One region of the Arachidicoccus ginsenosidimutans genome, then DNA from elsewhere that is predicted to be linked to it. Evidence: riboswitches for the same ligand, from Rfam matches in the RefSeq annotation. Region 1 holds a riboswitch; the other holds the start of a gene.

The links. Region 1 has a riboswitch for thiamine pyrophosphate ahead of pnuC (nicotinamide riboside transporter PnuC). Riboswitches for the same ligand answer to the same signal wherever they lie in the genome.
Region 2: linked by a shared signal. The riboswitch ahead of A9P82_RS01175 (TonB-dependent receptor) and the one ahead of pnuC (nicotinamide riboside transporter PnuC) in region 1 are both predicted to bind thiamine pyrophosphate.

What each region holds. Positions count from the first base shown of each region.
Region 1 covers NZ_CP015971.1:1,570,951-1,586,122, reverse strand. The annotation lists gene A9P82_RS07130 (glycoside hydrolase) at 1-1,024, shown strand, start outside; gene galA (beta-galactosidase GalA) at 1,096-3,483, shown strand; gene A9P82_RS07120 (glycoside hydrolase family 43 protein) at 3,490-4,479, shown strand; gene A9P82_RS07115 (enoyl-ACP reductase FabI) at 4,601-5,407, opposite strand; TPP riboswitch at 5,630-5,721, shown strand; gene pnuC (nicotinamide riboside transporter PnuC) at 5,768-6,349, shown strand; gene mnmD (tRNA (5-methylaminomethyl-2-thiouridine)(34)-methyltransferase MnmD) at 6,400-7,080, shown strand; gene A9P82_RS07100 (RNA polymerase sigma-70 factor) at 7,189-7,770, shown strand; gene A9P82_RS07095 (FecR family protein) at 7,863-8,924, shown strand; gene A9P82_RS07090 (SusC/RagA family TonB-linked outer membrane protein) at 9,142-12,417, shown strand; gene A9P82_RS07085 (RagB/SusD family nutrient uptake outer membrane protein) at 12,428-14,020, shown strand; gene A9P82_RS07080 (response regulator transcription factor) at 14,099-14,794, opposite strand; gene A9P82_RS07075 (nucleotidyltransferase family protein) at 14,896-15,172, opposite strand, start outside.
Region 2 covers NZ_CP015971.1:250,929-266,100, forward strand. The annotation lists gene A9P82_RS01110 (type 1 glutamine amidotransferase) at 1-171, shown strand, start outside; gene A9P82_RS01115 (glutamine--tRNA ligase/YqeY domain fusion protein) at 620-2,278, opposite strand; gene A9P82_RS01120 (type III PLP-dependent enzyme domain-containing protein) at 2,362-3,792, opposite strand; gene fsa (fructose-6-phosphate aldolase) at 4,017-4,673, opposite strand; RNA gene ffs (signal recognition particle sRNA small type) at 4,808-4,907, opposite strand; gene A9P82_RS01135 (hypothetical protein) at 5,020-5,229, opposite strand; gene A9P82_RS01140 (RNA polymerase sigma factor) at 5,509-6,099, shown strand; gene A9P82_RS01145 (purine-nucleoside phosphorylase) at 6,194-7,021, opposite strand; gene A9P82_RS01150 (DUF3127 domain-containing protein) at 7,142-7,522, opposite strand; gene A9P82_RS01155 (proline dehydrogenase family protein) at 7,639-8,826, opposite strand; gene A9P82_RS01160 (hypothetical protein) at 8,988-9,833, shown strand; gene A9P82_RS01165 (ABC transporter ATP-binding protein) at 9,936-10,568, shown strand; gene A9P82_RS01170 (hypothetical protein) at 10,568-11,692, shown strand; TPP riboswitch at 11,742-11,837, shown strand; gene A9P82_RS01175 (TonB-dependent receptor) at 11,895-14,300, shown strand; gene A9P82_RS01180 (agmatine deiminase family protein) at 14,352-15,172, opposite strand, start outside.

The DNA of each region.
Region 1 (15,172 bases):
GGCGTACGCTGATTTTCTCCAACAGGTATTGCAACATTTCGATAAAGAAAAAATACACTTTGATTATATCAGTCCCGTGAACGAACCGCAATGGGATTGGTACAACAATAACCAGGAAGGAAGTCCCTGGAGCAATGAAGAAATTGCACATGTTGTAAAAACGCTTAACAATAGTTTGCAAGAGCATGGAAATTCAACACAAATAATACTGCCCGAAGCGGGACATTTGGAATATTTGTACGCCGATAAAGGCGGCACAGCTTCGCACCAATTGCAAACATTGTACAACCCACAATCATCCAATCGCATCAATAATTTACCGCACGTGCTGAATATCATTGGAGGACACAGTTATTTTACTGACGGTAACGATTCTTTCCGAATTGCCGTACGGAAAAATCTTAGCGATTCTGCGACCAAATACCACACGCAGTATTGGGAAACAGAATATTCCATGCTTGGCGATAATTATAAAGAAGGCAAAAAAGGACGTATTCCCTCGATTGATTGCGCCTTGTTCCTGGCAAAGGTTATTCATGACGATTTAGTTTATGGAAACGCCGCGGCATGGCAATTCTGGAACAGTTGGGAACCCGGCAATGCAGACTTTGATACACGTTATAATCTGATAGCACTGCATCCGGCAGATGCAACTTTTCACGATGGAGAAGCTACGGCAACCAAGAATCTGTGGGTACTTGGGCAATACAGCCGATTTGTCCGTCCCGGCATGCGGCGCATTGATGCAAAAATTCTGGATAATAAAAGCGATATTGCCAATGCACAAGACATCATGGTTGCTGCTTTTTCCAACAAAAATCAAACAAGTATTGTATTGATTAATTACACGGAAGAAGAAAAAAATATTCGCTTAACAGGATTGCGTAAAAAAGAATACAAGGAAAAATTTAATTACTTTGTTACCGATAAAACGCACGATATGTCGCCTTTTACGGGAAAGGATTTTAATGAACAGCTAATGCTTTTCCCTCGTTCAATTACAACAATTATTTTGAAGAAATAAATTATAAAATATAACGCATGGACTTTTTAAAACGGACAGCAATTTTTGTTCTTATATTATTTTTTTCAGGAATGAATATTCCATCCTTCGCGCAAAAAATCATTACGCGGCAGGAGCAAAAAATCGATGACAACTGGAAGTTTCATTTAGGTAATGCATCTAATCCGGCACTTGATTTTAATTACGGATTATGGGAATCAAGTTTTTCTAAATCAGGTGCGGCGGACGGAATGCCCTATGGCTTAAAATTCAATGATAAAGAGTGGCAGACTGTGCAGCTTCCGCACGATTGGGCAGTTGCCCTTCCATTTGATTATCTGAGAGACGGCGATCAGGATGCTCATGGATATAAAGCCATCGGCGGGCATTATCCGCAAAACAGCATCGGCTGGTATCGAAAAGAATTTACCGTAAATCATTCTGATTCCGGCGGACGATTTGAACTTCGGCTCGATGGCGTTTACCGCGACAGTAAAGTCTGGATAAACGGATATTATGTAGGCGGCAATTACAGCGGTTATACAAGCGCTACATATGACATTACAGACTTCATTCGTTTCGGGAAAAAAAACATTATATGTGTACGTGCCGATGCTACGCATTATGAAGGCTGGTTTTACGAAGGTGCGGGTATTTATCGTCATGTATGGTTGAACAGGTATAACAATTTACACGTAGTGTCGCAAGGTGGTTTGTACGTACGAACAGAAAAGAATGGCGACAATGCGGATGTAATTTTTCAAACAGCATTAATCAATAAGAATACAGAAGCTGCAAAAGCAACTTTGCAAACATTAGTGTTGGATAGAAACGGAAAAGTATTGGCATCATCCAAACAAATGCCGGTGGATTTGGATTTTAATGAAGAGAAGACTTTTGATAGTAAATTAAAACTTTCGCATCCGACATTGTGGGATATTGATAATCCGTATTTGTACAGAGCCGTTGCTATTGTAAGACAAAACGGACAAGTTATCGACAGCGTTCCAGTGCGGTTTGGTGTGCGCACATTTGCATTTGATAAAGACAAAGGATTCTTCTTGAACGGAAAATCCGTTAAAATAAAAGGCACAAGTAACCACCAGGATCACGCAGGTGTGGGTTCTGCGTTGCCCGATTATTTGCAATATTATCGGATAGAACTGCTGAAACAAATGGGAAGTAATGCTATTCGTACAACGCACAATCCGCCAACGCCGGAATTATTGGATGCCTGCGACAGCTTAGGAATGTTGGTCATGGACGAGACGCGCCTGCTCACAAGCGGCAACGAATATGAAAAAGAATTTCGCGATTTAATTCTGCGCGACAGAAATCATCCGTCTATATTCATCTGGTCAATCGGGAATGAAGAATATGCTACGCAGCGCACCGATATTGGCAAGCGCATAGCATTAAATCAAATCATGCTGCAAAAGCAATTAGACCCGTCTCGTACAGCCACGTATGCAGCAAATATGGGCAATGTTTACCACGGCGTGAATGAAGTAATTCCTGTTCGCGGGTTTAATTATAATCTCGGCGGTGCAGATGCTTATCACAAAGAACATCCCAATCAGCCTGTCATCGGAACGGAAGTTGCCAGCACAGTTTCCACAAGAGGAATTTATATCAAAGACACTGTGAATTGTTACGTTCCCGACTACGACAGCATCTTTCCACCTTGGGCATCGACGGCGGAATATTGGTGGACATTCGCCGCAAAGAGAGATTGGTTTATGGGCGGGTTTGCGTGGACGGGTTTTGATTATCGCGGCGAACCTACACCATATACTTGGCCCAATATCAATTCGCATTTCGGCATTATGGATATGTGCGGATTTCCTAAAACGGTGTATTATTATTATCAATCTTGGTGGAGCGATTCCGATGTGTTGCACATTGCGCCGCATTGGAACTGGAAAGGCGATGAAGGAAAAGAAAAAATTGTATGGGTTAATTCCAATGCTGATAATGTGGAGTTGTTTTTAAACGGAAAGAGTTTGGGCAAAAAAGATATGCCGAAGTACGGGCATTTGGAATGGAAAGTAAAATATGAGCCGGGAACGCTGGAGGCAATTGGCTATCGCAACGGCAAAAAATTGATTGCCAAAGTGGAAACAACCGGCGCGCCTGCAGCAATCAAATTAACACCATCAAAAACAGAATTGCTTGCAGATAATGAAGATGCCGTGGTAGTGAATGTAACCGTCTTGGACAAAGATGGGAGAGAAGTGCCGGGCGCTTCCAGCTTAATCAGCTTTGAAACAAGTGGGACAGATGCTGCAATCATTGGCGTAGGTAACGGCGACCCAAGCAGCCATGAAGCCGATAAATGCGATGCCGACAATTGGCACAGGAAATTATTCAACGGCAAAGCGCAGCTTATTTTAAAAGCGGGAAAAGAAAAAGGAACGGTCAGTTTAAAAGCATCTGCTTCGGGTTTAGCAACGGCAGAAATTCAGCTATCGGAAAATTAAACTGATATGAATCTGATAAAGAGAAAAATAGCTTATTTTTTAGTTGTTCCGGTATTGCTTCAATATTCATGCGCTAGTCTTTCTAAAAATTCAGGAAATTCAAAATATAGCGCATATTTGTTTGTTTACTTTACGGGCAATGACAAAAAAGACGAATCCATACATTTTGCATTGAGCAAAGATGCATTTCATTATATAGCGTTGAATCATGACCATCCGGTAATTTCATCGGCGAAGATAAGTTCAACAGGCGGTGTGCGCGACCCACATATTCTTCGCGGAGAAAAAGACAGCATTTTTTACATGGTGGCAACAGATATGGTTTCCGCAAACGGATGGAATTCCAACCGTGCACTCGTGATGATGAAGTCTAAAGATCTTATTCATTGGAAATCGTCTGTCGTGAATATTCAGACGGGATACGCCGGTCAGGAAAATTTATTGAGAGTGTGGGCGCCGCAAACTATTTATGATAAAAAAGCGGGAAAATATATGGTGTATTTTTCCATGAAGCATGGCAATGCGCCGGATAAAATATATTATGCTTATGCAAATAAAGACTTTTCGGGTTTTGAATCGGAGCCGAAATTGCTTTACCAAAGTCCTGCCGACGGAGCAAGTATAGATGCTGATATTATATATTTCAAAAGAAAATACCATTTGTTTTATAAAACGGAGGGCAGCCATACATTGGGTATTAAAACAGCAGTTTCCACTGATTTGACAGGGAAATATGTTTTACAAGATGGATATATGCAGCAAACTAAAGAGGCGGTTGAAGGGTCGTGTGTGTTTCCATTAATTGACCGTTCGGGCTTTATACTGATGTACGATGTGTATATGAAAGGAAAATATCAATTTACTTTCAGCAGAGACTTAGCTCATTTCAGTGTTATAGATAAATCTGTTTCTATGGATTTTCATCCAAGACATGGCACCATTATACCGATTACAGAACAGGAAGCCGAAAGACTGGAAAAGGAATGGGGAGAATAACTTGTAAATTAAAAACTTAATATTCATTATTAATTTTTTAGGACAACAAATAAGCCATAAAAAACCAGTATAAACTAAATTTTTAGTTTATACTGGTTTTGTCTTAATCAGATATCGATTTTTACATTTTATCAATCACGGCTTGTGTAACGCCGGTGGAACTGTAACCACCATCGTGATACAGGTTCTGCATCGTTACATATTTTGTCAAATCGCTGAAAAGTGTAACGCAATAATCTGCGAAAGCTTCTGCGGGCGCATTTCCCAGCGGACTCATGGCTTCCGCAAAATTTACAAATCCGTCAAAGCCTTTTACGCCGCTGCCTGCTGTGGTGCGTGTGGGCGATTGCGAAATGGTGTTCACGCGCACTTTATTTTTAATACCATAATGATAACCGAAACCGCGTGCGATACTTTCCAGCAGGGACTTTGCATCAGCCATTTCGTTGTAGTCGGGAAAAATTCTTTGTGCAGCAATGTAAGTCAAAGCCACCACGCTTGCCCATTCGTTGAGCGCATCTTTTTCGTAGGCAACCTGTAATACTTTATGAAAGCTCACGGCAGAAATATCCAGCGTTTTCAATTCCCATTCGTGATTGAGATTGGTATAATGATTGCCTTTACGAATGTTCATGCTCATACCTACACTATGCAGAATGAAATCAATTTTTCCTCCAAAGTGTTCAATGGATTTGTCAAACAAATTATTCAAATCGTCGATGCTTGTAACATCCGCGCCAATTACCGGCGCATTAATGGCTTCGGAAAGTTTATTGATTTCGCCCATGCGCAAAGCGATAGGCGCGTTGGTTAAAACTATTTCCGCGCCTTCTTCGTGCGCTTTTAATGCGGTTTTCCATGCAAGCGATTGCTCGTTGAGCGCGCCGAAAATGATTCCTTTTTTTCCTTTCAGTAAGTTGTACGACATGATTTTTATTTTGATAAAAATAATATCGCAAAGAAAAGGAATTTTTGGTGGATTGCATGAATGCTCTTCGGCATTTGCCCTGTCGAAGCCTTATCGGCAGATTTTTAATCCGTGTAACAAAGGTGCATTACAAATACATGGATAAGAGTTCGGGATTGTAAATCCCGAACAGCGATGAAAAGGAATTTTTGTTTGATAACATTTAATTACCTTGCGGTCTTATAAAACATCACGGGGCGCTGTAAAAGGCTGAGAAGTTACCCGTTTTACCTGAACAGGATAATGCCTGCGTAGGAATGATGATAGATATTTTCTTTCTCTCAAATCCTTGCTGCGCCTGCGTTTCCGCATACTTTTTGAATGAATATTTTTAAGATAATTGAAATAAGTTCTGTTGTTTCGGGGCTTTTGTATGTTGTATTGATAATGCGGCAAAATATCTGGTGCTGGCTGTTTGGCATCGTGTCAAGTGCGTTGTACATTTTATCGTGCATTCATGCGAAATTATATCTTGAAGGCGGACTGAATTTTTATTACGTTGCCGTTGGTTTTTACGGTTGGTTTTTGTGGTTGCAAAAAAATAGGGGCACGGGAGACAAAACATTCAAAGTATCTGAATGGCGTGTTTTTTTACATATAACTAATATTTTAGTCTGTATTCTCCTTAGTATTGTTTTAGGAAAAGTTGAACAATATTATACCGATTCTCCGCGACCGTTTTTCGATGCGGCAATTACTGTTTTCAGTTTCAGTGCGACTATTCTGGAAGCAAGAAAAATTCTTTCTGCATGGATTTATTGGTTCGTCATCAACGGAGCAAGCATTGTATTAATGATTGACAGAGGTATGAATGGTTATGCAATTTTGTCCGCAGTAACTACGGCACTTTGTGTGAAGGGATATTTTGACTGGCGAAAGGGGTATTGGGCACAAGGAATATAAAAAATTAAGATACGGAGATTGAATTGCTTTGCGTATTTTGCGATTCATAAATGAACAGAAAATTAATCATCACTTCCGATGGTTCGCATACGGTTGAAGCGACCGAACTCGCAACGCATTACCACAGCATTCACGGCGCGTTACAGGAGAGTATGCACGTTTTTATCCGTGCAGGATTGGAATATTTTTTACAAAAAAATCGGAAGAGAAATGTTGCTGTTTTTGAAATGGGTTTCGGTACGGGATTGAATGCTTTAATGAGTTTGCAGGTTGCAATACAGAAGCAAATTACTGTTCATTACACGACAGTTGAATTATTTCCTTTGAAGAAAGAAGAGTATTCATTACTGAATTATTCAAAGTTATTGCCGCAAAGTTTTGAAGAAGATTATTTACAAGAGTTACATTCGTGCGGTTGGGGGAAAGATGAAATTATTCATCCGTATTTCATAGTGCGTAAAATAAACACATCTATTCTTGAAATGTTGATGAATAGGAACTTTGATGTTGTTTATTATGATGCTTTTGATGCAAGTGTTCAGCCTGAATTATGGCAGGTGTCTTTGTTTGAAAAAATATTTAAGGCAATGAACGGCGGCGGTGTTTTTGTTACATACTCTTCCAAAGGATATGTACGCCGGGCTTTACAAGACGTAGGTTTCGGCGTAGAAAAAATTCCGGGTCCGCCGAAGAAGAGAGAAATGCTGCGGGGGATAAAGCAGTCTTGCTAATTACAATCGATAGCATTTTTTACAAATTGTTTTCACAATCGGCGTCCAATATTAAAAATTTGTTACCTTGTGTCAGTCTTTGTCAATGAGACAAAAAGGATTTGAACAATGAACGGTAATGATTACAAAACAGAATTGTGGGAAAAAATATGTTCCCGTGATGATATGAACGCCTTTGAGTCGCTTTTTCATTCGCTCAACAAAAGGTTGATACAGTTTTGTGTCGTGTATGTTCGTCGTATAGAAATTGCGGAAGAGATTGCTGCCGACGTGTTTGTCAAGTGTTGGGAAAACCGCAAATCGATGCCGGAAATTAAAAATATTGAAGCGTATTTGTTTGTTGCCGTAAAAAATCATTCCCTCAATTACCTGAAAAAATATTCCTCTGTTACCTGGAACAGTTTGCAGAACGAGAATAAATATGAACTTATCGATTTATTCGACCCGGAAAAAGAGATAGAACTCAAAGAACTTGCTTTCAAAATGGAACAGGCAATTCAATCGTTGCCGTTGCAGGCGCAGCTTGTATTTCGTCTGATAAAAGAAGACGGAATGAAATACAAAGACGCTGCGGAAATTCTTGACATTTCGCCTAAAACAGTACAAACTCAACTGTACAGAGCTATTAAAAAACTTAGCCATATCTTCAGCGCATACCAGACCAAAGCTGTTTGCAAAAGCAATACATGACCTTCGCAGATATTTTTCAAATATTTTTTTCTTCCTTGTAAGCAATTTCGGGAAAATAGTTGTCTTTATATTCGATAGCATTACGCATCAGTATGACAAACGATAGATTTACAGAACTCCTTACAAAGTATTTGTGTGAACAAATCGGTACAGACGAATATGCCGAGTTGGAGTATTTGATAAGCAACGATGAATCTTTGCGCGACCGGTTTAATTATTTTAAAGCATTTTGGAAAAATAATATCGCAACATATAATGGCAGCGATGCTTTGTTTGCCAAAATAAAAAGCCGAATTGCTGAAGACCAAAGCGGAACAGTTGCGGGAAAACCGAAAAAAAAGTTTGGTAAATATTATTTCCGGGCGGCAGCCTTGTTGCTTTTGGGTATGGTTTGTTTTGGTGCATATAAAATTTTTTCACATACATCAAGTACGCAATGGGTTGTAAAAAATGTGCTTGCGGGCGATAAATCCGTTATCTCGCTGGCAGATGGTACAAAAGTCACCCTGAATGCAAAAAGTTCTTTTAAATATCCGGCTGTGTTCTCCGGCAGCACGCGCGAAGTTTATTTGACGGGCGAAGCATTTTTTGATGTAACGCACGATGCCGCTCATCCTTTTATCGTACATACGGCGAAAATGAATGTGCGTGTTTTGGGAACTGCTTTTGATGTAAAAGCGTATAAGAACGATTCTGTAAATGAAACAACACTTATCAGAGGAATGGTTGAAATAACTTTGCCTGACAGACCATCGGACAGAATTATATTAAAACCCAAAGAGAAGCTGACAGTGAACCAAGCTTCGTCGGAAAGACGTGAAAACAGCAGTTTGTCCATTGACGGAAATGATTTACATAAAGACACGAAATATACGGTAACGTCGCTAACTTACTTTCAAAAGCAGGATTCTACCATTGTTGAAACTTCGTGGCTGGACAATAAATTTGTTTTCAAAGACGAAGATTTTCCCACACTCTGCAACCGCCTGGAAAGACGGTTCGGTATTACCATAAATATTGAAAACAAAACTTTTAGAGATTACAGATTTACAGGAAGTTTTACCAAAGAGAATATCGGGGAAATACTGGATATACTAAGCTATACAGAGCCGTTTCATTATAAGGAAAATAATAAGACAATATCCATTTATTAGTTAACAAAAAACCGAGTGGTATGAAAACATAAAGAATAAAAATAAAAAAAGCCGTCCCTGAGAAGACGGCTCCGTAAAAAAGATGACAGCAAAAAACAACGCAGATACTTCGGAACAGTAATCTGCATTTTATCACCTTTAACAAAGTAAAATTATGCTTTTTTTGAAACACTCCCGAAGTGTAAAGGGGAAATATTGGATAAAAAAAACCTTCCTAATGTCTAAATTAACGCTATGCCTGATAATCTTCTTTAATATTCATGCAACAGCAAAGGTTTATTCTCAGACAAGAGTAACGCTTAACGTAAAATCCGCCGGCTTTAAAGAAATCGCTTCCAGAATAGAAAAACAAAGTTCATATCGTTTTGTTTTCAGCGAGCGGAAAATACCATCGTCAAAGAAGTTTGACGTGAATGTGCATGATATGCCTGTACATGATTTGCTGAATATGATTTTGAAAAGTTCCGGCTATTCGTACAAAGAATTTAACGACGGACTCATCGTTATCGTACCTGTAAGCCAAAACGCAAATCAAATAGCTTTAACCGGGAAAGTGGTAAATGAAAGCGGTTCGCCGCTGGGAGGCGTAACAGTTAAGGTTAAAGGTAACGCGAAGCTCGGAGTAGTTACGGATATGAACGGCATATTCAGCATCAATGTGCCGAATGATGCTGTTTTGGAAATAAATTATGTGGGTTATCAAAGCAAGGAAGTTACCGTAAACGGACAAACTTCTTTGAACATTTCATTAACGCCGATAAACAAAGATTTGAATGATGTGGTTGTGGTTGGTTATGGCACACAAAAGAAGCTCGACCTTACCGGCGCTGTATCCTCAGTAAGCGGAAAAGACGTTAATTGGAAACCCGTAGGGCAATTGTCCGAGTCGCTGCAAGGTATGATGCCGGGTGTAACTATAACGCAGGGCGGCGGGCAACCCGGCGTAGATCAGGGCACAATAAGAATCAGAGGAATAGGAACGTTGAACGACAATTCTCCGCTCGTATTGGTAGATGGCGTACAATCGGATATTAATGATGTGGACCCCAATGATGTAGCGTCTATTTCCGTATTGAAAGATGCAGCGGCAGCTTCTATTTATGGCGTGCGTGCAGCCAATGGAGTAATCATTATTACTACAAAAAGGGGAGAAAGCGGCAAAGCTAAATTGGCGTATTCTAACGATTTCGGCTGGCAGAAAACTGCAAGGTTATCTAAATTCGTAGGTGCACAGGAGTATATGAAACTTACCAATCTGATGCACGAAAATTCAGGCGGCGGAGACATATATACCGCAGACGATATTGCAGCTTATAATAATGCCAACCGAAATACAGACAAGTATCCGGATAACTACTGGTTGAAGGATATTCTTACAGGAAACGGTTTTCAACAGCAGCACAGCGTGTCGCTTTCCGGTGGTAATGATAATGCGAAGTACAGGCTTTCTACCAACTATTTTGACCAAAACGGTTTGATTAGCAATATGGATTATGAACGCTTGACTATTCGTTTAAATACAAATATAAAGGTAAATGACAAGTTGAGCGTAAGTGCGGATATTGCTGCTCGTATCGGAGACAGAACAGAGCCGCAGGATATTGGCGGTTCAGGCTCCGCATGGTCGCAGTTTGGTCAGGCGGCAGTAATGAATCCGCTTATTGTTAATAAATATTCCGATGGTACCTGGGGCATTGGTCGTGGCGATGGAAATCCTATCCGGTTGCAGCAAGAAGGAGGTATCTCGGATTACAAAGACAATTTAATTACCGGAAATTTTAGAGGCGATTATGAAATTATAAAAGGACTAACGTTGAGCGGTATTGTTTCGGCAAATTATGAAACGCAATACAATAGCCTTCATACTGTTGCCATGACTTATTACGACTTTTTTAATAATCATGCTGTTATTGCTACAAAAGGCTTAAATGCCGCAGATAAGCAAAGTGATAATAACTGGTTTAAAAACTATCAGGGATTATTAACCTATACACATCAATTCGGAAGTCATTCTTTGACTATTCTTGGCGGTATGTCCAAATTGACACAAAGAGATGATTATCTGGAAGGCTACCGTTCCGGAATACCGAGTAGTGAACTTGACCAATTGGATGCAGGCGCTACAAGTACGCAAACCAATAACGGAACAGCCGGCGAATATGGCTTACTATCGTATTTCGGCAGAGTAAATTATGCGTATAAAGAGAAATACTTGTTTGAAGCAAATCTCAGAAACGACGGTTCTTCACGCTTTGCACAAGGGCAAAAATGGGGTTTGTTCCCTTCTTTTTCTGCCGGATGGCGTATATCTTCCGAAGACTTTATGCGTAATGTGAAATTTGTTCAAAATCTGAAGTTAAGAGGTTCCTGGGGCGAGTTGGGCAACGATGCCATCGGTAATTATCCTTACCAGTCAATTTATGATTTGAGTCATAATTATCCTTTCGGTGGAACACTGGCTCCCTCAAGCGGTCTAAGTACTTATCCGAATAGTAGAATTACATGGGAAACTACTAAAATGACGGATATAGGTTTAGACTTTACAACACTTTCCGGAAAATTGAATGTAACGTATGACTGGTATAACAAAAAAACGGATAATATATTGCTCAAGCTCCCTATTCTTGAATCTGTTGGGTTGGCTGCTCCTTACCAAAACGCAGGTGTGGTGCAGAACAAAGGTTGGGAGTTGAACGTAACGTATAACAATCGTATCGGGTCAGATTTCAAGTATAATATCACGGCTAACCTTTCCGATGTTAAAAACAAAATCTTGGATTTGAAAGGCGCCGACCAAATAACTACGGCAAATGAAAATCCGGGAGAAATTACTACCGGAAAAGTTACAGGGCAGCCTATTGATGCCTATTTCGGATATATATCGCAAGGTATTTTTCAGTCGGAATCTCAGGTAGCAAACCACGCATTCCAAAGTTCTCAAACCGGCGCCGGCGACCTTATTTACAAAGATATTGACGGAAACGATACTGTTAATGCCAACGACAGAGTATATCTCGGCAGTAATATTCCGCGTTATACTTTCGGTTTAAATATTGGCATGGGTTACAAGGGCTTCGACTTAACCGCATTTTTTCAGGGAGTAGGAAAAGTCTCCGTGAATACCGTGGTAATGAGAAGAGCACCTATCAACAGCGATGGCAATTTTAAAGCCATTCATGAAGATAGCTGGACACCGGAGAATACAGATGCAACTTTTCCGCGAATTGTGAACACGTTGCAGAATTATTCATCATCATCTTACTGGATACAAAATGGTGCGTATGTGAGACTGAAAAGTTTGCAACTCGGTTACAAGCTTCCGTCAAAGCTGCTTTCAAAGGCGGGTGTGTCAAATTTGCGTGTATTTGTAAGCGGGCAGAATTTGTTCACATGGTCTAAGCTTGAAAGCGATATAGACCCCGAAGCACCCAACGAGAATCGCTATTATCCGCAGGTAAAAGTGTACACGTTTGGTATTAATGTAAATTTTTAAACTGTAAAAGATGAAAAGAAGAGTCCTATATAAACTATTGATGACATTTGCTATTGCGGTGTCTTCATGTTCCAAAGATTTTTTAAGTAAGAATCCGTCTGATGCGGTTTCTTCGGGCATTTATTGGCAAACACAGGATGATGCCGTACGTGCCGTAACATATTGTTATTCGTACATTGGCGATTTTGACAACCGTATTTTTCTGTCCTGTGCTACCGACGACAGCTATTCATGGTCCAACTGGCCAAGTGACATCCAGTATGCGGGTAATGGAAGCGCTACGGCTACAACAGGGGTGTTTGAGCATTTTTGGCAAGTGCTTTATCAGGCAATTGCTGCAAGTAACAATGTGCTTGATAATATCGGCAAAATCCCATCCGAGCAAATCAGTGATTCGCTCAGAAGCCGTTTGTCAGCCGAAGCAAGATTTATAAGGGCATATTCCTATCAGCAATTAACGGGAATGTATGGAGCAGTACCTTTGATTACGCATATCCAGCCTACCGATTCTTTTGATGTGAGCCGTACTTCGGCAGATACTATTTCCAACTTTATTGTCAACGAACTGAAAGATGCTGCAAGTAATCTTCCTTTAAGCTATGGCTCTGCCGATTACGGGCACGTAACAAAGGGCGCTGCGCTTGCATTGCTTGCAAGAGAGGAATTGTATGTAGGTAATTGGACTGATGCTGCAGCTACTGCAAAACAGGTAATGGATTTGGGGCAATATAGTATCGATAACAGTTCCGATAATGCCTATAACAGTTTGTTTGATGGAACTAATAAAACGAGTCCGGAAATAATATTATCAGCACAATATATTAAAAATACCTATCCTACGGGTATTGCTACTTGGGTAGGTGGACCAACTGTCGGTGGTTGGTCGCAGGTTGTACCGTTGCAAGGACTGGTAGATGCTTATGAATGTACAGACGGGAAGCCGATAACAGAATCGTCGCTCTATGACCCGAATCATCCATATGACAACAGAGACCCGAGATTGAAGTTTACGGTAGCAGTTCCGGGGAGTGTTATCAATGGAAAAATAATTAATGTCGCAGATTCCAATTCCATTGATGCACTTGGCAAAAACAATGCGTCATTATCAGGCTATTATTATAAAAAATATGTGCCTGCGGATATTTCCGGCGACTATAACAATAATTCATATAACGATGAAGTATTAATTCGTTATGCAGAAGTGCTGCTTACCTATGCCGAAGCAAAAATAGAAAGTAATAGTATAGATCAATCGGTTTATGATGCTATCAATCTTATCCGGCAGAGAAGAGGTGTAAATATGCCTGCTGTGCAACCCGGATTGTCGCAGTCTGCATTAAGAATGCTTGTGCGTAATGAGCGTCACGTGGAACTTGCTATGGAAGGACTTCGGTTGTTTGATATTCGCAGGTGGAAGATTGGCGAGCAGGTAATGAATGGAAATGCGTATGGTATTCTCAATAACTATAATAAAAGCCGCGGCGATTATGGTTCGCACGTGTTAGTGGAGAAAAGGTCTTTCGTTGCACGTGATTATTTGTGGGCAATTCCACAAAATCAAATAGACCTCAGTCATAAGCTTACACAAAATACAGGCTGGTAATACGACAGATAGTAGATGTAATAAAAAACTCGTTGAAACTTTTCAACGAGTTTTTTATTTTGAATTTAATTTATTCGATTAAGGCGCTACTAAGCGGAATCCGTTTCCATGAATATTCACGATTTCGATTTTATCGTCTTCTTTCAAATATTTGCGCAGTTTGGCAATGTACACATCCATACTACGACCATTGAAATAAGTATCGCTTCCCCAGATTTTTTTCAATGCTTTTTCACGCGGCAGTAAATCATTTTTATGTTCTGCCAGCATTTTCAGCAATTCATTTTCTTTGGGAGAAAGTGTATAAACTTCATCACCATGCACCAACTGGCGCAAACGCGGATTAAAATGGAAGCCGCTTAAATCAAATTCAACGTGTTCGTTTTCTTTGTTTACATCTTCGTTGCGCTTAAGGATTGCTTTTATTTTCAGCAAAAGCACCTCGCTGTCAAACGGTTTTGTGATATAATCATCGGCACCGAGCTTGTAGCCCTGAATAATATCTTCTTTCATTGTCTTTGCACTTAGAAAGAACAAAGGGACTTCGGGGTTAATGTCGCGGATTTCTTCGGCAAGTGTAAATCCGTCCATGTGCGGCATCATTACATCCAGCAAGCAAATGTCTGCGCTTTCACGCTGAAATGCAGCCAAACCAAGTCTTCCATCGCGTTCAAGTACTACATCATAATCGTTCAATTCCAAGTAATTCTTCAATACCATTCCCAAATTCTGGTCGTCTTCGCAAAGAAGAATTTTGTATTTTTTGTTATCCATAAATGCTGATTTTTTTGATTTACTTGGATAAAGGTAAAAGATAAATTATAAAAAATATGCTAACATTTTATAATTTATCTTTCTTTTAAATATTACGATTGCTATGCCCAAAGGTTGGTGGGATAGGCGTTTGCTGCAACCAATTTGTCTATTTCGCCTTTTACAATTGGTGCATCTTCTTTATATGTAACGCCAAACCATTTTGCATTTGTCGGAATTACATCTATGCTTCCGCGTTCCTGTTTGATAAAAGTATCAGCAACTTTCGGCATTAAAAACTCAGCTTTGATATCGTCGATATTTTTTTCGAGGAAGGGTTTGAACTCACTTTCGCAAAGCGCAATAAAGCTTGGTGCAAAGCAGAAAAAGTTCATACTT
Region 2 (15,172 bases), 1.3 Mb from region 1:
TTGCAAGACATCAACAAAGAGCGCGTTATCAATGAGCATGGAGAGGAAAAATACTATGATATGCTGGACAAGCTGGAAGACGAAGACAAAATCCTGCTCACGCAAAAAATTATTCTTCCGGCATTTCTCGATGAAGCGCTGAAAAGTCGTGTAACTGCAAGTAACGTTTAACAAAATATTTTTCGGAAGAACTTAAACTTTGTTTGACAGAAATGTTCTTATTTATGTTTTGCATTAATCGATAACAATTAAAAATTAAAACATGAAATGAGCCCATAAGAACTTTGCATACCCAAAGAGATGATTATTTGGCGAAACGGAGTCAATTCCATCTGACCATTAAAAACAATTAAAAAATAAACAGATGAAAAACATTTTAAAGCGATATAAAGTATTTATTGTGCTAGTACTTGTTGCAATGTGCATGAGTTCCTGCTATGTCGATTATCCGTATGGAAACGGTTATTCTCATGGGTATTACGGCAGACATCATTACCACAGACCACCCCATTATCATCATTATTACGGTTATTAAGAAATAAAAAAAAGTCCCGTCGAAAATTAATTTCAGCGAGACTTATGTTTTACATTATACCATACACACAGCACAGCGTTTCTGCTATTTCTTCATTTCTTTTGCCCAACTGTCTTTCAGTCCGACAGTTCTGTTGAATACAGGCTTTTCGGGTGTTGACATTTTATCTTTTACAAAATATCCTTTACGCATAAACTGATACGCCTTGTTTTCTTCGTCTTCTAATAACGCAGGTTCGGCAAACGCCGTTGAAATCTGTAAAGAATTTGGATTGAGATAATCAGTGTATTCTCCTTCAATATTGTCCATATCTTCGGCAGTAAATAATCTGTCGTATAACCGCAACTCAATCGGTTTTGCATATTTGGCACTTACCCAATGTAATGTACCTTTTACTTTAATGCCCGAAGTATCGTTGCCACTTTTACTTTCGGGAATATATGTACAATGAATTTCGGTAATATTGCCATTTTCATCTTTTACAAAATTGTCGCAACGTACCAGATATGCATATTTCAGACGAACCATTTGTCCCGGTGCAAGACGGAAAAATTTCTTCGGCGGTTCTTCCATAAAGTCTTCGCGCTCGATAAAAATTTCTTTTGTAAATATGACATTTCTTGTTCCTGAATTTTCTTCCTCAGGATTATTCTCGCCTTCCAAAATTTCTTCTTGTTCTTCATGATAATTTGTAATGATGACCTTCAACGGGTCAAACACAACCATTCTGCGCCAAGCCGTTTTATTCAAATCTTCTCTTACAAAAAATTCCAGCAAACTCAAATCAATCAGGTTGTCGCGTTTAGCCACGCCGATGCGTTCACAAAAGTCACGGATAGCTTTGGATGTATAACCTCTGCGGCGCATTCCTGAAATTGTGGGCATTCGCGGGTCGTCCCAGCTTTCAACAATCTTATCGTTGACAAGTTTTAATAATTTGCGTTTACTCATCACGGTGTAGGTCATGTTGAGCCGCGCAAATTCGTATTGATGAGAAGGGAAAATTTCCAGTTTTTCAATCAGCCAATCGTACAACGGACGGTGCGGAACAAATTCCAGTGTGCAAATGGAATGTGTAATGTTTTCGATGCTGTCGCTTTGTCCGTGCGCAAAATCGTACATCGGGTAAATACACCACGTATTGCCCGTGCGATGATGCTCCGCATGTTTGATGCGATATAAAATCGGGTCGCGCAGCAACATATTCGGAGAAGCCATATCAATTTTTGCACGCAACACTTTTTCGCCGTCTTTATATTTTCCTGCACGCATTTCTTCAAACAAATGAAGATTTTCTTCCACGTTTCTTTCGCGGTATTTATTGCCAACGCCAGCGGTTGTAGGCGTTCCTTTTTGTTGTGCAATTTCCTCGCTTGTGCTGTCATCAACGTATGCAAGCCCTTTTTTGATAAGGTTTACAGCGAACTGATATAATTGTTCAAAGTAGTCGGATGCATATAATTCCTGTGCCCAGCCAAAGCCTAACCATTTAATATCTTCCTTAATACTATCGACATATTCGGTTTCCTCTTTTTCGGGATTGGTATCGTCAAAACGAAGATTGGTTTTGCCGCCGTATTTCTGTGCCAAACCGAAATTTAAGCAAATGCTTTTGGCATGCCCCATGTGTAAATAGCCATTCGGCTCGGGTGGGAAGCGCGTAAGAATGGATTTGTATTTTCCTTCCTGTAAATCGTTTTCTACAATTTCTTCGATGAAGTTCAGTGATTTTTCTTCGCTCATTCTGTGTTGTTTCTGTAAAATTAAAAATACTAAAAAGGTAGCAATTGCTCGCTACCTCTATATCTTGTTTTTTGAATTACGAATCAAAGATAGCCCAAAATTTTCAACATACTTTGTGCTGTTTGCTCTTTTGCATACACCCAATCTTCTAACGCACCGTTTTTGTCGTATTCAACAATCACGTGCTTTGGCGAAGGAATGAGGCAGTGCTTAATACCGCCGTAGCCGCTTATCTGGTCTTGATATGCACCTGTATGAAAAAAACCAACATACAAAGGCTTTTTATTTTCGGGGTCGTCAGAATCTATGGATTTAGTTTTGGGAAGAAAAACTTCGTTAATATGCTCTTCCGAGTCATAATAATCGTGTCCGTCGCAGGTAATTCCCCCAAGCACTACACGCTGATATTCGTTGTCCCATTTATTAATCGGCAGCATTAAAAATTTTTCGCCGATGCCCCAGGTGTCAGGCAGAGTTGTGATGAAAGACGAATCAATCATGTACCACGTTTCACGGTCGTTTTGCTCTTTTTCTCCAATGACACTGTAAATATGCGCCATGCTTTCGCCAACCGTGAAGCTGCCAAATTCCGTATAAATATTGGGCATCGGCACTTTTGTTTTTTTGCACGCAGCTTTAATATTTCCGACAATTTCGTTTATCATAAACTGATAATCGTACTCAAATGCCAGCGAATGTTTTATGGGAAAACCACCGCCGATATTGATGCTGTCAAGTTCGGGACAAATTTTTCTTAACTGGCAATAAAGGTTGATGGCTTTATTCAATTCCGACCAATAATAAATATCGTCTTTAATTCCTTTATTTAAAAATATATGCAGCATTTTGAGCTGATATTTTTCTTCATTGCCCTCAATTTCATCCACATAAAATTCCAAAATATCACGAGCTTTAATGCCAAGTCTTGACGTATAAAAAGGAAACGTAGGTTCCTCTTCGGCAGCAATGCGAATGCCTATATTGAAAGGCTCTTTGGTTCTTATGCTGCGCTTGTACATATGCAGTTCGTCTTTATTGTCCAACACAGGAATTACATTTTTGAAACCGGCGTTGATTAATTTGGAGATGCTTGAAGTATATGCTTTAGGCTTGAATCCGTTGCAGATAATGGAAATATCCTTTGTGATTTTTTTCTTCTTATACAACTGGTTGATGATGTCAATATCATAAGCAGACGATGTTTCCAAGTGAATATCATGCTTCAGTGCTTCTTCAACTACAAAAGAAAAATGCGAGCTTTTGGTACAATAGGTATAAAAATATTCGCCTTCGTATTTATGCTTTTTAAAAGCATTTCTAAAATAGTCTTTTGCGCGGTTGATATTGATACCAATTTTCGGCAAGAATGTAAGTTTCAGCGGTGTTCCGTGTTTTTCAATAATTGGTTTTAAATCTAAACCATTAAACTCTAAATATCCGTTTTCGTTCAAATCAATTCCTTCCTGCGGGAAGTGAAATGTTTGTTTCACGAGGTCGGTATACGAATTATTCATTCTGTAAAATGATTAATTGTGTGCTTAAAAATTTTGAAGCACAAATGTATGGGAAAATATGAATTATGATTTATGAAATTTTGTGATGAATTCTTTATTAATCTATTGCCGCAGATACACGGATGAAAATATATGTGTGCATCTGTCGTTTAATAAATAGGTACAAAAAAATCCTTGCAGTTTTTTCTGCAAGGATTTATGGTTTTCAATATAAAACTAATTAATTAGTTAAACTTCTTCGCATCTTCGAGAAACTTAGCCAATCCGATGTCTGTCAAAGGATGTTTCAACAAACCTAAAATCGGCTCAAGCGGCGAAGTGATTACATCTGCACCTGCTTCCGCACATTGAATAATGTGATTGGAGCTGCGGATTGATGCTGCCAAAATTTCGGTTTCATAACCTTGAATGGAATAAATTTCAGCAATTTGTTCAATCAGTTGAATACCTTCCCAACCACTGTCGTCAATACGACCGATGAATGGCGAAACATAAGCGGCACCTGCTTTTGCTGCAAGAATTGCTTGTCCGGCAGAAAACACCAATGTACAGTTTGTACGGATGCCGTTGTCGGTAAACCATTTTATAGCTTTAACGCCTTCTTTAATCATCGGAACTTTTACCACAATATTTTTATGAAGAGCTGCCAGCTTCTGACCTTCTTCGATAATGCCTTTAAAATCGGTGGAAACAACTTCTGCACTGATGTCTCCGTTTGTTACAATTTCGCAGATTGTTTTATAATGCTGATATACAGCTTCCTGTCCTTTAATGCCTACTTTCGCCATCAAAGAAGGATTAGTCGTAACACCATCCAAAATGCCCAAATCGTTTGCTTCTTTAATTTGTTCCAAATCTGCCGTGTCGATAAAGAATTTCATTTTTGTAGATTTATTTAATTTTTAATAATAAGAAATCTCAATTAAGAAAAGAAACCTGTGTTTCAATTTCGAGACAAAGTTAAATATAAAAAATAAAAAGATGTGGTAAATTGGCAGAGAAGTAACAGAAAAATAAAAGGCAGGCTTATTACATCGCACCGCTACAACCACCTACTCTTGCTACCTTCCGGTCCTGGGAGGTTTCAGCAGGAGCTGGTCGTGTAAGACCTGCCGGGTGCAAATGTAAAAGATTTATATTAACTGCCAAATTTTTGGTAAGCAAATAAAAACCCGCTTGCGCAATTGCAAACGGGTCCAATAAGTTGTTCGAGCATATCGAGACAGACTAAAAATCCTTTTTAGCCACGCCATCGGCAATTGCTTTCAACGCAGTTGCTTCGCCTAAGATAGCGCTCATTTTATTGCCCTTCCCATCATTTCCTTTGGCAATATAGCCGCCTCTTGCTGTTTTTGAAATTACCGCATCGTGCATGGGTACATCTTTTTCCTTTGTTTTCAAGCAATAAGCCTTAATAAATTTTGAAGTGTCCATCATTTCCTTTTTTAAATTAAAAAATACTGATTGTCAGAATATGCATATAAAAGCGCAATTTCTTAAATCGCAATAAATGTACCATTTTTCCTGACAAAATCTTTATTTGGGAATTGATTTTCTTTTGAAAGTAAATAAAAATTAATGGCACAAAAGTTTTGTTAAATATAAAATTGTATTATTTTTGACAAAATCAATTGCGTATCGAATAAATTTTACTCTGAATATTTTTATTAATAATACCGCATAGCCTGCGGTGCAACAAAGACTTAGAGTAAAATTATGAGAACCTACACAACCTACAATGATACGCAACTTGTCTTATCTTTTCAAGACGGTGATGTAACAGCTTTGTCAACATTGATAGAGCGGTACAAAGACAAAATCTATTCGTCTATTTTTTTCCTTGTTAAAAACAAAAGTCTCGCCGAAGATATCTTTCAAGATACGTTTATTCGTGTGATAGATACTTTGCGCTCGCGCCGCTACAATGAGGAAGGAAAAGTACTTCCGTGGATTATGCGCATTGCGCACAACCTGTGTGTTGACCACTTCCGAAAAATAAAGCGGATGCCTGTAATCACAAGCGACCAATCGGATATTCGCGATATTTTTGAATCGACGGGCGTAAATAATTATGAGAATGCCGAAAAGGAAATTATACGGCAGGAAACAAATGCTACGCTTACCGATATGCTGTACCGCTTGCCGGAAACGCAGCGCGATGTAATCATTCTGCGGCACTTTGCCGATTTGAGCTTTAAAGAAATTGCGCGCATTACCAATTGCAGCATCAATACAGCGTTGGGAAGAATGCGTTACGGATTGCTGAACCTGCGCAAGATGATGGAAGAAAACAGCGTGTCTTTATAAAATTTTGTAGGTATAATAATGGTCGTTTTCGAAAGCTCAAACATGAAAAATGCACAAGCGGAAGCTTGTGCATTCTTTTTCTTTTGGATCAAGATTAATTGTTGAGTGCCACAACTAATTCTTTGAACAAGCTTGTGAGCTTTGGTTCTGCTGCATTGGCAGCTTCCAAAACTTCTTCGTGGGTAATCACATTGTTATCTTCACGGATTCCCAAGTCAGTTACCACGCTTATCGCAAAAACTTTCATGCCCGCATGAACGGCTACAATAGTTTCCTGCACAGTGCTCATACCTACAACATCGCCGCCAATAGCTTTGATTAAGCGATACTCGGCATGTGTTTCAAATGTTGGTCCGGTAACGGCTGTATAAACGCCTTCGTGCAAATGAAGTTGCAGTTTTTCGCCGATGCTTTTTGCAAGAGTAATTATTTTTTTATCATAAGGTTCGCTCATGTCCGGAAAGCGAACACCGAGTCCTTTTTCGTTTTTTCCAATCAAAGGATTGTGTGTAAAAAAGCTGATATGGTCGTTGATAATCATTAAATCGCCCACTTTATAATCGGGATTTACCGAGCCGGCAGCATTGGACAAAAGAATGGTTTCGATGCCCAAAAATTTCATCACACGAATAGGATAGGAGACTTGTGCTGATGTGTAGCCTTCGTAAAAATGAAAGCGACCCGCCATTGCCAAAACTGTTACACCATTGAGTTTGCCGAAAATAAGTTTGCCGGAATGACCTTCTACCGTACTTACAGGAAAGTGTGGAATATCGCTGTACGGAATGGATTGTTCAACTTCTATTTCTGTTGCGAGATTGCCCAAACCACTACCCAAAACAATACCGATTTTGGGATTGGCTGTACTTGCCGATTGAATGTATTTTGCCGACTCGTTTAATTGCTCAATTAATGATGACATATAAGATTTTCGCTTTTTGCAAATGTAAAAGAATGAATGAATAAAAACCGTATGTGGATAAATAAAGAAAGCCGATGGACAAATGTTCTTCGGCTTTTTGTATGATTTGTTTGTGAAAAATTAAAACGGTAAATCATCCACAACATCATCCGGCGCGGCATCGGGAACAAAGTTGTCCGGCGCATTGTTTATTGCAGTTTGCGCAAGACTTCCTGCTGCTTCCAAACGCCACGCATCAAGATTGGTAATATAATTTTCACGTCCGTCTTTGCTCCATTTCGTTCCTTTTAAGTTGAAAGAAACTTTTATATCGTCGCCTATGTTGAACTTATCGGGCAAAGCCGTTTTGTCCTGCACGCATTGAAATTTCACATAATTATTAATAATTCTTCCGCCTATATCATCTGATTTTTCTATAACAAATTCTCTTGTTTTAAACGTTTCGGTGCGTTGTACAGTGTCGTATTTTGCTACTAATTTTCCTGTTACTTCGTAAGACATTTTTTTATTTATTTAATGATTTAAAATATGCAAATGTGCAAATCAGCAAATATGCAAATAATGCTTGTGTTTTTTATCTTTTCAATAATTTGCATATTTGCATATTATCTGATTTGCTAATTATTCTTCCTTCTTTCGATTTCTTTTTTAATCAATGAAAGCTCCCGGCTTGTTTGTCCTTTCACGCTGCTGTTTTCCTGCGCGCGCCGCATGAGATAAGGAACAATATCGCGTATAGGACCGAACGGAACATACTTGCTTACGGAATATCCGTCTTTCGCCAGGTTGAAAGTCATGTTGTCACTCATGCCGTACAATTGTGAAAAATGTACATGCGGATGATGATGCGATAATCCTTTGGAATGCAGTTGTTCTGCGGCTTTCAGCGCACTTTGTTCATTATGCGTAGCTACTACAAATGCAATGTTATCAATATTTTCAAAGCAATAATCCAGTGCAAGATTATAATCTTTATCGGTTGCTTCCTTGTTTTTTTGAATAGGCGAGGCATAATTCATTGCAGTTGCGCGCGTACGTTCCTTTTCCATATATGCGCCGCGAACGAGTTTCGCTCCGAGAATAAAACTTTGTTCTTTGGCAATTTTATGCGACATTTTTAAAAAATCCAGTCTGTCGTGGCGATAGAGCTGGATAGTGTTATATACAAGCGCTTTGTTTTTATTATAAATTGCCATCATTTCCATCGTAATGTGGTCAATCGGGTCTTGAATCCAACTTTCTTCCGCATCTACCAATACGCCGATTCCGGTTTCTTCGGCAACGTCGCAAATTCTTTTCATGCGCGCGCGAACTCTTTCCCATTCAGCGCTTTCAGCTTCGCTATCGTGTACGCCGCTGCGCAGGCGCGGCGCTTCGTTTAATTTTTCCAGCAAAGCAAATCTCGCCAAACCGGTAACTTTAATCGCAATTACCGGAATATTTTTTTGAGATGCGGCAAAGCGGATTACGCGGATAAATTCTTCCGTGGCGTGTTCAAAATTTTCTTCCGATTCTTTGCCTTCAACGCCGTAATCGAGAATGACGTCCACGTTGTATTTATCGAGCATTTGGCAAACTGTTGCTGTTTCTTCCAGTGTTTCACCGCCTACAAACTGTTTAAAAATTGTTTTGCGAATCAAGCCGTCAATCGGTAATCCTGTTTTTACCAAAAACGGTGTAAACCTTGTGCCGAGCGCAGTAAGCGCGGGATAATTCATGGTAGAAAATAACCGTTTGGCAGATTTTAATTCTTTGTCGGATTTGTACGCAAAAGCAACTTTGGTATTGTTAAAAGAAACGCTCATGTCTGGAATAATTTGTGCGCAAATATCTGATAATTGAATTTAACTGTCAAATGATTTGTTGCATGGAAATTCTCTTTTAAGGAGATAAAATAATTTGCCTTGTAAAATATTTGTTGAATAACTTCGCGCCGCAGTTCCTTTAAGAAAAAATAATAATTAAAATGGCAAATAGATTTTTCAAACTCGCGTTGTGTTTCCTTACGTTTTTATTACTGACCAATTTTTCCTATGCGCAATCGGACGATGCTACACAATTTTCCATTCATTTGAAAAAAGATAAAAAGAAAAGAAATCCCGGAAGCAAAGGAACAATTTACGGCTCGTGGGGCTATAATAAAGAATGGTACACGCCAAGTAATATTCATATTGACCAGCCTTCGCTCGGCAATAATTATACTTTGAGAAATGTGTATGCAGGCGATAAACCCGGATGGAATAAAGGCTTGTTTAACAAGGCTTTGTCGATTCCGCAATACAACTATCGTTTGGGATATTTTTTCAAAGATAATTGGGCTGTCGAAATCAATTTCGACCATACAAAATATGTGGTAGCAAACGACCAATTGCTACATGCAGTAGGAACCATGAACGGGCAAAAAGTAGATACTTTTATCGATAACAGAAAGGGGTTTATTCGCTGGCAACTTAATAATGGCGCAAACTTTTTGTTGTTCAACCTTGTGCGCCGAACGCATATCACGGATTTTAATACCGACTGGTTTGATGCTTCCGCATTTTTCAAAGGCGGCATAGGCGTTGTAATTCCACATGTACAAAACACGATTGACGGGCATTCGAATCATGCCGATTTTCAGTTTGGCGGGTTCAATCAAGGCGTAGAAGCCACAGTACGTGCAACATTCTTTAATCATGTGTATCTTGAATATTGTAACAAGTTAGACCTTGCCGAATATTCGCATCTGCATATTTACGAAGGGGAAGCAAGACAATTGTTCGGTACCTACGAGATGATTTTAAATATCGGCGTAAGCGTTCCGTTAAAATAATGGTAGAAAATACAAGGCAAAGTGTTTGAATAAAATTTCCTTATATCTTTATCAATATGAGGTGTAAAGCTGTCGGCTTATTTCTAATACTAATCTTGTCAAATGCTATCTTTTAATTCGTTTGAAAAATCTTATGGCAACAACACAATTCTGGAAATTGATAATTTCATTTTCGATGCCGGCATTTATTGGCTGAAAGGCGCGAATGGTTCCGGAAAAAGTACATTAATCAAAGCTATTGCCGGTTTGCTTTCTTATAAAGGCAATATTTTTTTTAAAGAATATAATTTAAAAAAGAATGGTGTCGCATACAGGCAAAAAATAAATTTTGCAGATGCAGAACCGTTGTTCCCCGATTATCTTACGGGCGAAGATTTGGTTCAGCTATTTTTGAGAGCCAAAGGCGGAAATATTCGCGGCATTCGCGATTTTTCAGAAGAAATAGGCATTGCCGAATATTTGCAAAATTCAATCGGAACATATTCAAGTGGTATGCTCAAAAAACTTTCATTAGCGCTTGCTCTTACTGGCAATCCTTCACTGATTTTGCTGGACGAGCCGTTCATAACGCTCGATTCCGCCTCATTGCAAATATTACAGAACAGAATTGAAAAACTCTACAAAGACAAAGGAATCAGCTTTATATTTTCGTCGCATCAATCCGTAAACTTAGAAAATAGTTTTTTGGCAAAGGAAATTCTTATCAATAACAAAACAATCCAAATACTTTATTGATGGGCATTTCAGTACCATTAGCTTTAAGGAAGATATTTGTTCACGGTTTTTATCGTGTACACGCAGGAATGCTTGTGTTTTTATTTACTGCTGTTTTAAGCTGCTGTTTTTTTGTAAATACTTTGGGCGAATTGCCGCCGGGAAGTTATTTCTTCTGGCATTATGTAATTACGATTACTTTGGTAAGCAACCCTGTTATGATGCTGGTATTTTTTGTTTTGTGCATGTTTTACGCTTTTAAGAATTTACAGTTCATAGATGCAGAGTTGCAAAAATCAAATAACCGGTTTTTGTTTTACAGTATGAATGCCTTAAAGAAAAAAGAGCATTTTAAAGTGTGGTTCGTTATCCAATTGTATGTTTTTCTTCCACTTATTATTTACACTTCGTTTTCTGTAATCATAGGCTTTTTTACACGTCATTATTTTACGCCGTTTCTTTTTGTTATTTACATTTTATTGCTCGCTGCCTGTTGTGCAATGTTTATTGTAAAAAACCTGAATAACGTTGGTAAACGAGAAAAAAGTACTGTATCAAATCTGCTGTTTAAAAAGTGGCATAAACCCTTTTTTACGTTATACACTTATCATGTTCTGCACAGATTGAAAGGAACTTATGTTGTTACAAAAATTATTTCTGCGCTTATCATTCTAACATTGTTTTATAATTACCCCGATTTGAAAGAGGATATTAAAACCTCCTGCCTTATCGTAACACTTATTGTTATAGCGCATTCGGTTATCATTTTTCAGGAACAGATTTTTAATAATAAATATCTGTTGTTTTCCTATAATTTTCCTTATTCCAAAACGAAATTATTTTTTGCCTTCATCATTAATTATTTGTTGATTTTATTCCCGGAAATATTCTGGTTTTTCATTTATTTTTCTATCGGGAATGCTTTGCTGCTCTTGTTTTTTGCATTGTCTGTTCTTTTGTTGTTAAGAAGCATTTCTTACGCTTCGGATATTAAATTACAGGCTTTTTTAAAAGTTGTTTTTCTAATGCTTGCGATTATTTTTCTGGTAATAATTTATGGCTTTTTCCTGCTTGTTCCGCCGGTTTGTTTTGTGCTTGCGTTCATCATTTTTCGTACAAATTATTTTTACAAAAGTGTTGAATAAAAAATTTATTCTTTCATATACATTTTTCAATTAGTTTTGCCGCCGTAAACAAAATTCCTCGGGGTGCTTTCTTCGGAAGGCTGAGATTATACCCGTAAAACCTGAACAGGGTAATGCCTGCGAAGGGAAGGCTGCAAAGCATTTCTACAACTTTGCAGAAACTTTCTCCGCATCATACTCGTTCTTAATTTTTAAAAAAATTATGCAACGGATTTTATTGTCTTTCGTGTTGGCATTGGTTGCCAACGTACTTTTTGCACAGGTAAGTTTTAACGGAAAAATTTTAAATGAACAGCAGCAGCCTTTGGCAAATGCAACGGTTCTTTTGAAAAATGTTTCAACGAAACAAGTATTAAAAACGACAAGTAACGATGATGGTTTTTTCTCCTTTTCTTCCCTGAAAGAATATACAAAATGGAAACTCAATATTTCTTATACCGGGAAAAATATTTATGCAACGAATATTTTAGTCAATAGCTCAAATATTGATGAAACCTATGTTTTAAACGATTCGCAACAAGAGCTTGAACCGCTGGAAGTGCGTGCTGTGCGTGCGAGCGACAAATCGCCTTTTACAAAAACAAATATTTCCGCAGCAGAAATCGAAAAAAATAATTTAGGAAAAGACTTGCCTTTTCTCTTAAATCAAACACCGAATGTTGTGGTTAATTCCGATGCAGGCAACGGCATTGGCTACACGGGGATTACCATTCGCGGTTCAGATGCAACGCGCACCAACGTTACGATTAACGGTATTCCAAACAACGATGCAGAAGACCAGGGCGTGTATTTTATAGATATGCCCGATTTGGCTTCTTCGGTTGGTTCTATACAAATTCAGCGCGGCGTAGGTTCTTCTACAAACGGCGCGGGCGCTTTTGGCGCAACCGTAAATTTGAGTACCAATGAAGTGCATGACAGCGCTTATGCAACATTCAGCAACAGTTACGGTTCGTTCAATACATGGAAAAATACTGTTGCCGCAGGTTCAGGGTTGGTTGATGGCAAATTCACGGCTGACGTGCGTTTGAGCAATATATCAAGCGACGGATATATCGACAGGGCAAAGAGTAATCTTCAATCTTTATTTTTCTCAACGGCATATATCGGAAAGAAAACAACCGTGCGGTTTAATTTTATTACAGGCAAAGAAAAAACGTATCAAGCCTGGGACGGCGTTTCCGAAGATATTTTGCCAACGGACAGAACTTACAATGAACTTGGCTACATCAACGATTCTACTTTTTATAAAAACGAAACGGATAATTATTGGCAGTCGCATTACCAGCTTTTTATTACCCATCGGTTTAACGAGAAACTTAGTTTTAACCTTACTTCTTTTCTCGTGCATGGTTACGGATATTACGAAGAATATAAAACGGATGCAGATTATTCATCTTACGGAATCCCTTATCCTGTCTCAGTTTCTGGCGATACAACTTATTCAACGGATTTGGTCAGGCAAAAATGGTTGAAGAATAATTTTTACGGACAAACATTTTCTCTTCAATATAAAAATACAAATGATGAACTCACTTTCGGCGGTGCGTGGACAAACTACGATGGACAACATTACGGCAATGTAATTTGGGCGCAAAACGGCGGCGTTGCAAATGATTATGAATATTACAATGTGCCTGCGTACAAATACGATAAAAGTATTTACTTGAAATGGCTGCACACATTTGACGAATATTGGAATTTGTATGCCGATGTTCAATACAGAAATGTATGGTATCATATTTACGGATTTGAGGATGACCCGGAATTAATCAGAAAAAGCAAGTTTAATTTTGTTAATCCAAAAGCAGGAATATCCTATACAAGAAACGGCTACAATGCTTATCTGTCCTACGCTTTGGCGAATAAAGAACCGAGCAGAGATGATTATGAAGCAGGCTTGGATAATCAGCCAAAACCTGAAAAGCTACACGATTTTGAATTGGGTGCAGAAAAAAAAGCAGCAAAATATAATTGGGGAATTAATCTCTATTATATGTTGTACAAAGACCAATTGGTATTAACAGGCAAGCTGAATGACGTAGGCGCAGCAACGCGCATCAATGTGCCGAACAGTTATCGCGCGGGCATTGAACTGCAAGGCGGATATGTATTCTCGAATTGGCTGAATGCCGCAGCCAACCTGAGTTTCAGCAGAAATAAGATAAAAGATTTCACGGCATATTACAATGCTTACGATGCAGATTGGAACGAATTGCCGCAGGTTGCAGAGCAGCATCACAACACAGATATTGCGCTTTCGCCGAGCGTTGTAGGAGCAGGAACAATTAATATTTTGCCTTTTAAAAATCTGGAATTGAGTTTAATAAGCAAATATGTCGGCCGCAGGTATATGGATAATACACAGAATAGCAGCAGGATCGTGGCGGCATATTATAATCAGGATGCACGAATTATTTATACAATAAAAACTAATTTCTTTAAAGAGTTAAGCATCATTGGGTCGGTGTACAATGTGTTTAATACAAAGTATAACTCTATCGGTTACACATATCCTGAATATGAAAAAGGTAAAGTAAACAATTGGAATTATTTCTTCCCGATGGCGGGAACGAATTATATGGTAGGAGTGAATATAAAGTTATAAGGCTTATCTATGAAAAAGAAGAAGGCGAGTACAATTGTATTCGCCTTTGTTTTATATCGCAGGTTCTTGCTGGCTCAGGCAATGAAAGCTTCCCAAGCCCCAAATAATTTCCGTAGAATCTATGCCTACAACTTTTCTCGTAGGAAAATATTGCTGAATAATTTGCAATGCTTCATCATCTTGTTTGCAACGATAAGTTGGAACAATGATGAACTTATTGGCAATATAAAAATTTGCGTAGGATGCAGGCAGACGCTGATTTTCCCAAATAACGGCATCTGGCATTGGCAGCTCAACAATGTTTAATTGTTTACCGTTCAGCAAGCGCATTTGTTGCAGTTGTTTTAAATTGTTCTGCAATAAACTAAAATTTTCGTCGCTCTTATTTTTTTCAACAACAGTCAAAACGGTGTCTTCATTTACGAAGCGGATAGTGTCGTCAATATGTCCGTCTGTATCGTCGCCTACAATGCCTTCGTCTACCCAAAGAATTTGTTCAACACCGTAATAATTTACCAGATATTCTTCAATCTCTTTTTGCGTCAAATGCGGGTTGCGGTTTGGATTGAGCAAACACGAAGTTGAAGTAAGCAACGTTCCTTTTCCGTTAAATTCCACAGAGCCGCCTTCCATCACAATGCCGGGATAAAAAACAGGAATGTTATAATCTTTCGCAATTAACGTAGGAATCACGTCGTCCAAATCGTACGGCGGATATTTATTTCCCCATGCGTTATAATTCCAATCAACAATTGCTTTTTTATTTTCTTTTTGATTGATGATAAACGCAGGACCATGGTCGCGGCACCACGCATCATTTGTCGGATGAATGAAAAATTCTACTTGCGATAAATCAACGCCCGCTTTCTCGA